Regions from separate parts of the Nostoc sp. ChiQUE01b genome, predicted to be linked through region 2. Evidence: riboswitches for the same ligand, from Rfam matches in the RefSeq annotation. Region 2 holds a riboswitch; each other region holds the start of a gene.
The links. A riboswitch is a leader RNA that binds a small molecule or an ion and turns the genes downstream of it on or off. The one in region 2 is predicted to bind cobalamin.

Region 1 (4,231 bases), on a different contig from region 2:
TTTAGTTTATGTTGCTAGTAATAAACCCAGTACTGGTAAAGGAAGCGGAATTATCGTCCAAAATAATTCACCGATTCGGACTTTAGCTGATCTCAAAGGTAAAAAAGTAGTTTTTCAAAAGGGTTCTGCTTCCCATTACTTATTAATAAAAGCTTTGGAAGAGGCGGGTTTAAAATATAGTGATATTCAAGCCATTAGTCTCCCACCTTCAGAAGCTCGTGATGCTTTTATTCAAGGAAAAATTGATGCCTGGGTAACTTGGGACCCTTATTTAGCCGTGGCCCAAAAAAAAGCAAATGCTCGTGTTTTGAGAGATGCTAGTGGCATTTCTACTCAGGGCGGATATTACATGGCTGCGCGAAAATTTGCCACAGAAAATCCGAAATTAGTGCGATTAGTTCTTGAGGAGGTAGATAACACAGGTCAATGGAGTGAGAAAAACCGATCAGAAGTTGTAAAACTGATTATTCCTCATCTCAAAATTGATGAAGATATTTTAACAACAATGGTTGAAAGGCGAACTTACGGGTTAAGACCAATTACACCTGAAATTATGGAAAAGCAACAGAAAATTGCAGATTTGTTTGCCAAAGAAAAAGTGATACCTAAGCCAATTAATATTAAAGAAGCGATGCTGACTAGCGAACAATACGCAGCTATAACACCGGAAACCATTAGCCAGAAATAGCGCCAGGAGATAGTAAAATGGAAGTTTTTTGGTATTTGCCGACACAGGGAGATGAGCGTTATTTAGGTACTACAATCGGCAGGCGACCAGCCACTTATCCCTATATGCAGCAAATCGCCCAAGCTGTTGATAAATTGGGCTATGGCGGGATGTTGATTGGTACTGGACAAAAACAGGATACCTGGATTGTAGCTACTTCGTTAATTTCAGTTACAGAACGCTTGCGGTTTCTTGTGGCCTTTCGTCCGGCAATTATGTCGCCTTCTTTGGCAGTGAGAATGGCTGCGACTTTTGACCAGATTTCTAATGGTCGAATTATTCTGAATGTTGTCACTGGTGGCGACACAAAAGAACTTGCAAAAGATGGGATTTTCTTAGATCACGATCAGCGTTATGAACTCACGGATGAGTTTTTGACAATTTGGCGATCGCTCATGCAAGGTGAAGAAGTAACCTATAGTGGTCGCCACTTGCAAGTTCAAGGCGCAAAACTACAATTTCCTCCCGTACAAAAGCCTTACCCTACCTTATATTTTGGTGGTTCTTCAGATGCTGCTCTCCAAGTTGCTGCTAAACACATTGATGTGTATTTAACTTGGGGTGAACCACCAGCTCAAGTTGCCCAAAAGATTGCAAAGGTACGCCGATTAGCAGCAGAACAAGGTAGAACGGTACGCTTTGGGATTCGGATGCATGTCATAGTCCGCGAAACTACGCAAAAAGCTTGGGATGCAGCTAATGAACTGATTCAGTATGTCGATGATGAAACCATAGCTGCTGCACATCGGCGGTTTGCTGAGTCAGAATCAGAAGGACAACGCCGCATGAGCCAACTACACAATGGTAATCGCAAAAACTTAGAAATTAGCCCCAACTTATGGGCAGGTGTTGGCTTAGTACGTGGAGGTGCTGGGACTGCCTTAGTTGGAGATCCAGACACAGTTGCAACGCGGATGCTGGAATATGCCGATTTAGGAATTGATACTTTCGTTTTCTCAGGGTATCCCCATCTCGAAGAAGCTTATCGAGTCGCAGAATTATTATTTCCCAGGTTGCCATTACAAACTCCAGCGATCGCATTACCGCAGCAGGTTGCAAGTACATTCAGTGAATTTGTTACCAAAAGAGATTTACTCAAACCACAGCCTGTGTAAGTAATTCAATTCGATCGGTAGTGGATAAACTCAGTTAAAATTTCTGGCTATAGTAATGTAAGATGATTATCTGGATGATGTCTGGTTGATATCTATAACCTAAACAAAGTCTAAATTACCTGAGAGTTGGGAAACTCCGGTGAAATTCCGGGACTGTGCCGCAGCTGTGATGGGATTACCCAAGTCAGAATGCCAACTCTTAGGATGTCCTCAAGACACACTCACCGTCTACTCCCTGCGTTGCACGGGGAAGGAGTTTTAAGTTTGGTTTCTGGATTTGCCACTTGTCCTGGCTTGTTTTATGCTACTCCCGCCGCAGATGGTATATTATCTCGTGTTAGAATACCAGGTGGAATAATTAGTAGTGAGCAATGCCGTGCGATCGCAGATATAGCAGAACAGCACGGTGGCGGCTATATAGATGTGACTAATCGAGCTAACCTACAAGTTCGTGAAATCAGCACGGGGATAAATGCTGAGGTTTTGAAACACCTACAGGATATGGGATTAGGTTCTCGCAATCCTGTTGTAGACCAAATCCGCAATATTATGACCAGTCCAACTGCTGGTATCGACCCGCTAGAATTAATCGACACTCGCCCTTTTGTCCAAGGTTGGGATGATTATATTGCTGCACATCCGGCACTTTCGGGACTGTCAGCCAAATTTAGCGTTTGCTTTGATGGTGGTGGGATAATTCAGGTGGGCGATCGGTTGAATGATATCGCCTTTGCAGCTGTCTTAGTTAACGATAATGTTTACTTTCGTCTCTATCTGAGTGTCGGCGAGAAGGGTCAACCGCCGAGTGATACGGGAATTTTGTTACCACCAGAGGAATGTTTGTCGGTCTTAGTAGCTTTGGCGGATGTCTATCTAGCTTATAGTCGTCATACTACGAGTAAGCGGGGGCCACGTTTGAGAGAATTATTGAATACTTTGGGTTGTGAAAATTATCTCCAAGAAGTTGAGCAACATCTACCTTTCCGTCTTTTGTACAGTGAAATAAGAAAAGACCCACTCCCCCAGCAAGGCAAGGGAGAGAAATATCAGCATATTGGCATCCATCCCCAACGTCAGCAAGGCTTATTTTACATTGGTGTCGTCTTGCCCCTTGGCCGATTGGAGAGTAGACAGATGCGGGGTTTAGCAGATTTAGCAGCAAAATACGGTAGTGGAACTCTCAGGCTAACTCCTTGGCAAAATTTGCTCCTTACAGATATTCCTCAGCAATGGGTTGCTGATGTCCAAAGTGAAATTGCTTTATTAGAATTAGATTCCTCTGCAACCAACATCAAGGGTGGATTAGTTGCCTGTTCTGGAAAAAAGGGTTGCGCCGCTTCTGCTACGGATACCAAAAGTCATGCTTTGGCATTGGCAGAGTATCTTGAAACTCGCGTTACTCTCGATTACCCAGTTAATATTCACTTCACTGGCTGCGAAAAATCTTGTGCCCAACATAGCAAGAGTGATATTACTCTGCTTGGTGTCAGCATTAAGGCTGAAAATAGAACTGTGGAAGGCTATCACGTTTATGTTGGTGACAGCAAACAGAAATTCGGACGCGAACTATATCAATATGTAACTTTTGCCGAACTACCTGCATTAATAGAGCGGATGCTATATGTATATAAAATTCAACGCTTAAATTCTGATGAGTCCTTTGGGAAATTTGCTAATCGATTTGCACTGGCACAATTACAGCAATTATTTAATATAATCCCTCAATCAATTGTGAACAACAAGATTGCCACCTTTTTAGAGAAGTCGGCAATCTGAGCCTGTTGATTTTTATATGTCAATCCAAAATTTAAAATCCTAAATTTAATGCCCGACTATATCCGAGATGCCAACGAAATTTACCGTAATTCTTTTGCAATCATCCGGTCAGAAGCAAACCTAGATGTGCTACCACCAGATGTAGCAAAAGTTGCTGTACGTCTCATTCATGCCTGTGGAATGACGGATATTGTCACTGACTTGGGATATTCACCAACAGCAGTACAATCCGCAAGGGCAGCACTGGCAGCAGGAGCGCCAATTCTGTGCGATTGCCGAATGGTTGCCGATGGTGTCACCAAACGGCGGTTGTCTGCAAACAATCAAGTTATCTGTACCCTCAACGAGCCAGAAATACCAGAACTTGCCCAGAGTATGGGTACTACAAGGTCGGCGGCAGCTCTTGAATTATGGCGATCGCACCTAGAAAGCTCAGTAATCGCAATTGGCAATGCGCCCACCGCCCTGTTCAGACTGTTAGAAATGCTCGATGCAGGAGCGCCCAAGCCTGCGATTATCTTGGGCTTTCCAGTGGGGTTTGTCGGTGCAGCAGAATCGAAAGCAGCATTGGCAGCAGACAGCAGGAATGTACCATTTTTGACATTACACGGTC
Region 2 (4,231 bases):
AGTAACTTTAGTATCTACATCACAAATAACAACTCCCCGCCCAAATAATTGAAATCCTTTCCATCCTGTGTAACCGATTACCAATATATTGTTATGGATAAAGCTGTTTTGCCAGTAACCGAAATTTCCTTGCCAAACACTATTAGATGGTCGCATTGACTTCCTCCCCCAACACAATTGATTCAATGCGAACCTGCTCAAGCTCTCGTCCAATCAATACTAATCGCGTTTGACGGGGTTCGTGGGGTTGCCAAGTCCGATCGTAAAAGTAGTCAAATCGATTACCAACACCCTGTAATACTAGACGCATGGCTTTGTTCGGAACTGCTACAAATCCCTTAATTCGATAAATTTCTTGCTGTTGCACCAATGTTTGCAAGCGTTTGACTAAGACAGACGGCTCAAATGCTTGGTCTAGCAGTAGTTGCACTGCATTAATCCCTTCATCATGTTCGTGTTCAGCTTCGTTGTCGTGGTGACTGGGACGACTATCTAAGTTATCTTCTACCGCAGCGTTGAAACCGAGTAACAAATTGCTACTGATTTTACCGTCCTGGCAAGGAATGACTTTTACACCAGGGGATAAGTTCTGCTTTAGCCATTCTTGCACCCTAACTTGCGTTTTTTCATCAACGCGATCGCTCTTGGTAAGTAATACTAGGTCAGCACAAGCCAGCTGATCTTCAAACAGTTCCTCAATGGGTGTTTCGTGTTCTAGACTAGAGTCGGCTTGTCTCTGTGCTAAGAGGGCTGCTAAATCGCCTACATATTGATTAGTTGCCAATGCTTCACAGTCCACCACAGTAATTACGCTGTCCACTGTCGCGCCTGTGCGAATTTCCGGCCAGCGAAATGCTTGTACCAATGGTTTTGGTAGTGCTAGTCCAGAGGTTTCAATCAACATACAATCAAGGCTGGCGCGTCGCTTCAGTAATTCTTGCATTGCTGGGAGGAATTCTTCTTGCACCGTACAGCACAGACAACCGTTGGTGAGTTCAACAATATTACTGTTGGCGTCTTCTTCATCGTCACAAACTCGGCAGTCACGCAAAAGTTCGCCATCAATTCCGATTTCTCCAAATTCATTCACCAAAACAGCAATGCGTCGTCCCTCATTGTTTTGCAGTAAATGGCGAATTAACGTCGTTTTGCCTGCCCCTAGAAATCCTGTAATTACTGTGACGGGAATTTTTTGCATATTATAAAGTGTGTCGTTTGTTGATTAATTTTGCGATGTGTAGGAAGTTGTTCAAACCGCAGATATCACTACACTCAGCAGGCGTTAAAATCCAAATATTCATAACTAGCTGCGATCGCTACCTAAACAAGCTTGAGGGATTTTGGTCGCTAAAATCCGACTGCTGCCGCCAATACCACAGCCAACATCTAAGACGGTAGTACCAGGGGGTAATTTATCTAAACCACCCCATTTAACCATTTCATGTACAAAGTCAGATTTAGCAGCCAGAAAATCCTTTCGTCGCGGTGGCGAACCGTAGTGACCAAGGTGAATGTGTTCCCCCCAATAAAACTCTACGATGCCGTCAATAGTCCATTGATCGTAGGAATTGGCGACTGTGGCTGAGGATTGATACTTGCGGGCAGTCAGAAGATAAGCCGCAATTCCAATCACCAAAAGCAGAAGAAAACCAATTACAAAATATAATAAATTTGACATTAATTTTGAACGTTCTTGTACGCCTATTTGAGTCGATCTAAAGGTTTACTCATTGCTGCTCGTCCTGAATCAGAGGAGTGATGTCGTAACCGCCCACGGTCGGCAATCGCAATATAAATCATCCTATACACCGACATTGCACTGTTTTGAACATCTTGAATAATTTTCCCTTTAAGTAGACTGGGCTTGTGTTTGTCTTGAGGGAAAGCCGTTTGTTTGACAAAGGGATGAACAGAAGTGGGAATCTTCCCAACTCGGTGAAGATAGAATTTCGGCATGATGATTAACTGAAGTATTAGTCTAGTAAATTAGCAATTTCTATGCGTAATTGAAAAAGCATTTGTTCAGTAGTGTCACAGTAATATGTACGTCATACACGCCATTTACTACCTGTTTTGAACAACTTCTATCTGTTAGTTAATACAACGTTTTTTTGTTGCTGTGACTATTTGCAAGCGATACTCTCATCTGGAGTAGCGATCGCGATCGCTGCATCTAAAAACGCAATCTGTACCAGAAATTAAACGCCTACCCTCTCATAGAAAGTCGTAATCTGTAGCGTCTTGATATGTGGAACTATGAGAACGTAAAGCTGAGTAGTTATAGAAATCTTCATAAAAATACTTATCTGTGCCTCGCAGATGTACAAAATTTACAAGTTCACTTCGGCGGGCATTCTGACTCACAAGGCAAGCCTAGCCTTGATTACAGCTGCGGGACAGCGCCGGATTTACACCGGACTTTCCCCGTTTCCTCTAGCGGCTGTTCCCCACTAGAACCGAGATTCATCTGAATACTAACACAACTGTGATTTGCTTGCATAAAAATCAATGGTCGATCTATACTGGCATTCGTCATTCATCGGGGCAAGTCTCATTCTTTACCAAAGCTTGCTCTAGATTTTTATTGGGCAATTCTTCTAGAAATTTTTCAACCCAACAAACTTTTTAGGGTTGCCAGCGTTTGCTGACATAGCGCTGGCATTATTCTGTAGACCATTTTCATAACTTACGCAAAAATTGTTAAAAATCTTAATTCATTTGTCAGTCCACCATCTATCAATCAACTGATGACCGAGGAACTTGAAAGAGCAGATAATGATAGTCCGTGGAAAGAAATTTTAGAAGCTTACTTTCCCCAAGCAATGCAATTTTTCTTCCCCCAAACAGCAGCATTAATTAATTGGGAACGTCCCCACGAATTTCTCGATAAAGAATTTCAGCAAATAGCTCGTGAAGGAGAACTTGGTAGACGATATGCAGATAAATTAGTCAAAGTATGGCAAATTCAAGGACAAGAAATTTGGCTATTAATCCATGTAGAAATTCAGGCAAAATCAGAAGACATTTTTGCAGAAAGAATGTTTTCCTACAACCTGCGAATTTTTGATAGATTTGCCAAACCTGCCATTAGTTTGGCGATTTTATGCGATACTGACCTGACATGGCGACCAAATCAATATAGTTATAATTACCCTGATACCAGGCTTAACTTTGAATTTGGCATCGTCAAGCTTTTAGATTATCAAAATAATTGGGCAGAATTAGAAGCCAGTGACAATCCATTTGCAACCGTAGTCATGGCGCATTTGAAAACACAGCAAACAAGTAAAAAGCCAGGAGAACGTAAAACTTGGAAATTTAGCTTAATTCGCAGATTGTATGAATTAGGATTACAGGAAAGGGATATTCGTAACCTGTACCGATTTATTGATTGGGTTATGATTTTACCAAAAGCCTTGGAAGCAGAATTTTGGCAAGAGTTTAAGCAATTTGAGCAGGAGCGGATTATGAGCTACATTACCACAGGCGAACGCATTGGCTACGAGCGTGGGAAGGAAGAAGGAAAGCAGGAACAAGGACAAACTCTTGTACTACGGCTACTACAAAGACGGGTAGGAGAGTTACCTCAAGAGGTTCGGGAGCGCATTCAAACTCTTTCTTTAGAGCAATTAGAATCACTTGGTGAAGCTTTATTGGATTTTACAGCTATTGAAGATTTACTTAACTGGTTGTCAGCAAATCAAACAATATAGAAAACGTCCTTACTATTGCCAAACCCAGTTAACAATTCTTTTCCATTCTTACAATTATTTTTCTACAATTCATCAACACATCTTGTATGCAAGCTTCATCCACACTTTTTGAGGACTCTACAACGGATATTTATGTTGTTCGTCGCGATGGTTCGACAACACCGTTAGAAATTAATAAAATTCGCACAGTAGTTAATTGGGCTTGTTGCAGACTTTCAGCAAATTCTATTGCTCTAGAAGCACATCTGACAACTCGATTGCGTCCTGGAATTACCACAAGATAAATTCAAGATAATTTGATTCGCTGTGCTTTGGATTTGTGTAGTCCTGAAGAACCTGATTGGCGCTATGTAGCAGGGCGATTACACATTTGGAGTTTGTGGAAAGAAATAACAGTTAGCCGTGGTTATCAGTACGGTTATTATGCTCGGACTGTACAAACAAAAGTTTTGTCAGGAGAATACGATCGCCGCATTTTAATCTACACAGATGCAGAATTAGAGATTGCTAATACTTGG
Region 3 (4,231 bases), on a different contig from region 2:
AGAACTGATTATATCGTTGTAAGGTTCGCTGTAATAGTTGTCCAATTAGTAGTGCTAAACTTTTCATTCCATTACGCCAAGTACAGTAGCCACCACGAGAATTTTGTGCTGTCCATAATTCACTGGCTGTGTTCAGCAGAATGAAAATAAACCGATACATTAGTAATAATAAATCGGTTAACAGGACTGGAAATCGCAAGTAACGCAGAGTTTGTAATATTTCCGTGAAAGGGACAGTTAACATGAGAAAATATAAGCAAGAAACAGAGGCTAATGCTCTAGTTAAAATTCCCAATGCTTGGGTACTGCCACTATGACTGATATAAATATAGAAGTGTCCGAGAGTTAGTCCATACCACGAATCTAATTTGACGTTTTGTAAATCAGGAATGGCAACTCCATTCACCATTAGAGCTGGTAAACTCGTCAAACAAAAAACTATGGTGAACATTAACAACCGAAAATAAACTCCAGCCGGAATTCTTGCATAAATAACTGTCCAAGTACTCATCCAAAGCGTTATCAAAATTTGCACTAGCGGATGGGTTGCAAGGGAAATAGCAAGAGTAGTAAATGCAAAAATCAGTTTATGTTCTGGTGGCAATCTTCGCAGCCGATTAGTGTAAGCTAAAGTGTCTATTTGCAGGCTCATTCTTCACGTTTTTGTTGTTGAGAACGTCCTTTATACAACCCAATTGCATAACCGACTACTCCCGCACCTAAAGCTGCTTGCGAAGCAAATAATAAGCTTTCTATTTCTTTGCTAGCGGGTTCAAAAAATGATTTAAACCAGGGTTTATATCCAGGTTGAATTTCAGTAATTGCTTTTTCTGCTTTGTCATCGGAACCGGCAAATTCGCCACCACGCACAAATATTAACGGTGCAACTGCTAAGGCTAATACAGCTACTACCAACAGCCAGTTACTCAACCCTTTTTTAGATTGATTCATTTCCTTGGGGTTCCCGTTTGATTAATTTTAGCAATTCCAATTCTTGAGGATTATAAGATTGCAGCCAGTTCCACACCAATACAGTTAGCAATCCTTCACTAATTGCTAAGGGGACTTGAGTGATAGCAAAAATTCCGGCGAACTTGGTAAATGAAGCAATAAACCCACCAACAGGTGCAGGAAAAGCTAGGGCGAGTTGGATAGAAGTGATAATGTAGGTGAGTAAATCTGCGATCGCAGCTGCTAGAAATATCGCAATTTTTTCTTTACCACCCAACTTGATTGTTAAATTATATATCCAATAAGCTGCAAATGGCCCAGCGATCGCCATCGAAAAAGCATTTGCACCCAGCGTCGTCAAGCCGCCATGCGCTAGTAACAAAGCTTGAAACAACAATACTAAGCTACCTAAAACCGACATAGTAAGGGGGCCAAACAGCACCGCACCTAACCCTGTCCCCGTAGGATGAGAACAGCTACCTGTGACAGAAGGAATTTTTAACGCTGACAACACGAAAGTGAAAGCACCAGCCAAGCCTAGTAGTAGTTTCAGCTGTGGGTTAGCTTGGGTAATGCGAGTCAGACTACGCAATCCTAGTAGAAAAAAAGGTAATGCCACAACCCACCAAAAAATTGCCCACTGCACTGGTAAAAAACCTTCCATAATGTGCATGGCATAAGCGGGTTTGGGTAAACCAACTACTAGATAAAAACTGATAACTCCCATCAGGGTTAGACTGACTAACGCCTGTTTTCTTTTCATAATCTGTACCTCGCAGATTTATGTAAACGAATTGATTCTAACCGGCGGGCATCCTGACTTACCTAATTTTGGTTTACAGTTGCGGGACAGCGCCGGATTTGCACCGAACTTTCCCCCTTGCGTCCGATGGCTGCTCTTCATCAGAACCGATTGCAGTAACTATATCACTATTACTAAATTTTGAGCCGCGATTTTTTACTAGTACAGCTGCCGCTCTTTAGCTACAAGTCATATTTTGGTTCAGCAACGCCGATAATGTTGTATCTAAGCAAAAATTATTAGAAGTTGCTACAATTACAAACGCAGACATGATTCAACTTAGCCAAGAACACTTGCAAACCATCCGCACCCATGCCGAAAGCACTTACCCAGATGAGTGCTGTGGTATAATTTTAGGCTATCTGGCTAATGAGGGCAAAACTGTGGTAGAAGTCATGCCAACAGAAAATGCTTGGAATACAGAAGCGGCGGCTGAGTTTCCAGGGGAAGGCATAACAGAAAGCAAAAGACGGCAATATACGATCGCACCCGAAGTTATGTTAAAAACACAAAGGGAAGCACGTGATCGCTCACTCAACATTATCGGCATTTTTCATTCTCATCCAGATCATCCTGCTATACCCTCAGAATGCGATCGCCTATACGCTTGGCAGGGATACTCGTATATAATAGTTTCCGTCCAAAACGGCAAAGCTGGAGAACTCAAAAGTTGGAGCCTTGATGATACTCATCAGTTTCAAGCAGAGGAAATTGAAAATATAAAATAACTGGCTTAGTTTAAAGACAGTCACTCATCGCGGTTTTCGCTGCTATCACAGATGAAAATTCGTCTTTCGATTCCTATTTCTATTAGGACTTACGCAAAACATAATGAAAGTAGCGGTAATTCATCAATTACCGCTAGGCAATAATCAGGTTTTCAGCCACATCTTGCGTAAGTCCTGTCTGTATAAGATCCAGTTTTTCGATAGGATTAATATTCCGCTTTCCCACATCATAACTGCTATGCTCAATCCCAATCTGGACGAAATCCAGTTGACTAAAGACGATTACGAACGCTACTCCCGACACCTGATTTTACCGGAAGTAGGACTAGAAGGACAGAAGCGCCTGAAAGCCGCTAGTGTAATGTGTATCGGTACAGGTGGATTAGGTTCACCACTACTTTTATATTTGGCGGCGGCGGGTGTTGGACGCATCGGGATTGTCGATTTTGATGTTGTCGATACTTCCAATCTGCAACGCCAAGTAATTCACGGGACATCCTGGGTGGGTAAACCCAAGATTGAATCGGCAAAAAACCGCATTCACGAGATTAACCCCTATTGTCAAGTTGATTTATACGAAACCCGCCTAACTTCCGAAAACGCCCTGGAGCTGATTCAACCTTACGATATCGTAGTGGATGGTACTGATAACTTCCCCACCAGATATCTAGTTAACGACGCCTGCGTATTGCTGAATAAGCCCAACGTCTACGGTTCAATTTTACGCTTTGAAGGGCAAGCTACTGTATTTAATTACGCAGGTGGCCCGAATTATCGTGACCTTTTCCCAGAACCACCACCACCAGGGATGGTTCCTTCTTGTGCAGAAGGTGGCGTACTAGGAATTTTGCCAGGAATTATTGGTTTAATCCAAGCAACCGAAACTGTTAAAATCATTCTGGGACAAGGCAACACTCTCAGCGGGCGATTGCTGCTATACAACGCCTTGGATATGAAATTTCGGGAGTTAAAGCTGCGTCCGAACCCGATTCGCCCAGTGATTGAAAAGCTGATAGACTACGAAGAATTCTGCGGGATTCCACAAGCTAAGGCAGAGGAGGCAAAACAGCAGATGGAAAGTCAAGAAATGACTGTTAAGGATTTGAAAGAGTTGTTGGATAGTGGTGCGAAGGATTTTGTACTGCTGGATGTCCGCAATCCCCATGAGTACGACATTGCTAAGATTCCGGGTTCAGTGTTGGTGCCCTTACCAGACATTGAAAATGGAAATGGCGTTGCTAAGGTGAAGGAAATATTAAACGGCCACCGCTTAATTGCTCATTGTAAGATGGGTGGGCGATCGGCAAAAGCTCTTGCCATTCTCAAGGATGCCGGGATTGTGGGGACGAATGTTAAAGGTGGAATTACCGCTTGGAGTCGAGAAATCGATCCTTCAGTTCCAGAGTATTAAAAACGCATAGGCGCTTCTCTACGAGACGCTACGCGAACGCCTTCCCGGAGGGTAGGAACGCAGAGGTTTAACGCAGAGGAACGCAAAGTTATTCTCTGCGTTCCTCTTGTGTACGAATTACGAATTACGAATTACGAATTAGCTATGGGTTTCACTTGACTCAATAAACTGTGCAGTTTTTCGCCTTCAATAACCTCTGTTTCTAAGAGTTGAGTAGCGATCGCTTCTAGCAAGTCTCGATTCTGTCTGAGAATCTCTAGGGCTTGTTCGTGGGCTGTTTCTACGATTTCCTTGACTTCGATATCAATGGCTTTGGATGTGTCTTCACTCACCGCCCGT

Region 1: it holds a riboswitch for cobalamin, as region 2 does, so the genes downstream of both, cobG (precorrin-3B synthase) here and RMY63_RS22865 (hypothetical protein) in region 2, are expected to answer to the same signal.
Region 3: it holds a riboswitch for cobalamin, as region 2 does, so the genes downstream of both, RMY63_RS05045 (energy-coupling factor ABC transporter permease) here and RMY63_RS22865 (hypothetical protein) in region 2, are expected to answer to the same signal.

Annotation. Positions count from the first base shown of each region.
Region 1 is NZ_JAVRBM010000015.1:111,679-115,909, reverse strand. Features, by position in the region: gene RMY63_RS12870 (sulfonate ABC transporter substrate-binding protein) at 1-688, shown strand, start outside; gene ssuD (FMNH2-dependent alkanesulfonate monooxygenase) at 706-1,842, shown strand; cobalamin riboswitch at 1,932-2,058, shown strand; gene cobG (precorrin-3B synthase) at 2,047-3,618, shown strand; gene RMY63_RS12855 (precorrin-8X methylmutase) at 3,667-4,231, shown strand, end outside.
Region 2 is NZ_JAVRBM010000037.1:41,000-45,230, reverse strand. Features, by position in the region: gene RMY63_RS22880 (hypothetical protein) at 1-156, opposite strand, end outside; gene cobW (cobalamin biosynthesis protein CobW) at 143-1,198, opposite strand; partial or broken gene RMY63_RS22870 (SAM-dependent methyltransferase) at 1,346-1,678, opposite strand; gene RMY63_RS22865 (hypothetical protein) at 1,702-1,956, opposite strand; cobalamin riboswitch at 2,328-2,476, opposite strand; gene RMY63_RS22860 (DUF4351 domain-containing protein) at 2,748-3,713, shown strand; gene RMY63_RS22855 (ATP cone domain-containing protein) at 3,800-3,997, shown strand; gene RMY63_RS22850 (ribonucleotide reductase N-terminal alpha domain-containing protein) at 4,010-4,231, shown strand, end outside.
Region 3 is NZ_JAVRBM010000005.1:28,165-32,395, forward strand. Features, by position in the region: gene cbiQ (cobalt ECF transporter T component CbiQ) at 1-652, opposite strand, end outside; gene RMY63_RS05040 (energy-coupling factor ABC transporter substrate-binding protein) at 649-951, opposite strand; gene RMY63_RS05045 (energy-coupling factor ABC transporter permease) at 938-1,714, opposite strand; cobalamin riboswitch at 1,740-1,880, opposite strand; gene RMY63_RS05050 (M67 family metallopeptidase) at 2,023-2,481, shown strand; gene moeB (molybdopterin-synthase adenylyltransferase MoeB) at 2,720-3,892, shown strand; gene ftsH4 (ATP-dependent zinc metalloprotease FtsH4) at 4,024-4,231, opposite strand, start outside.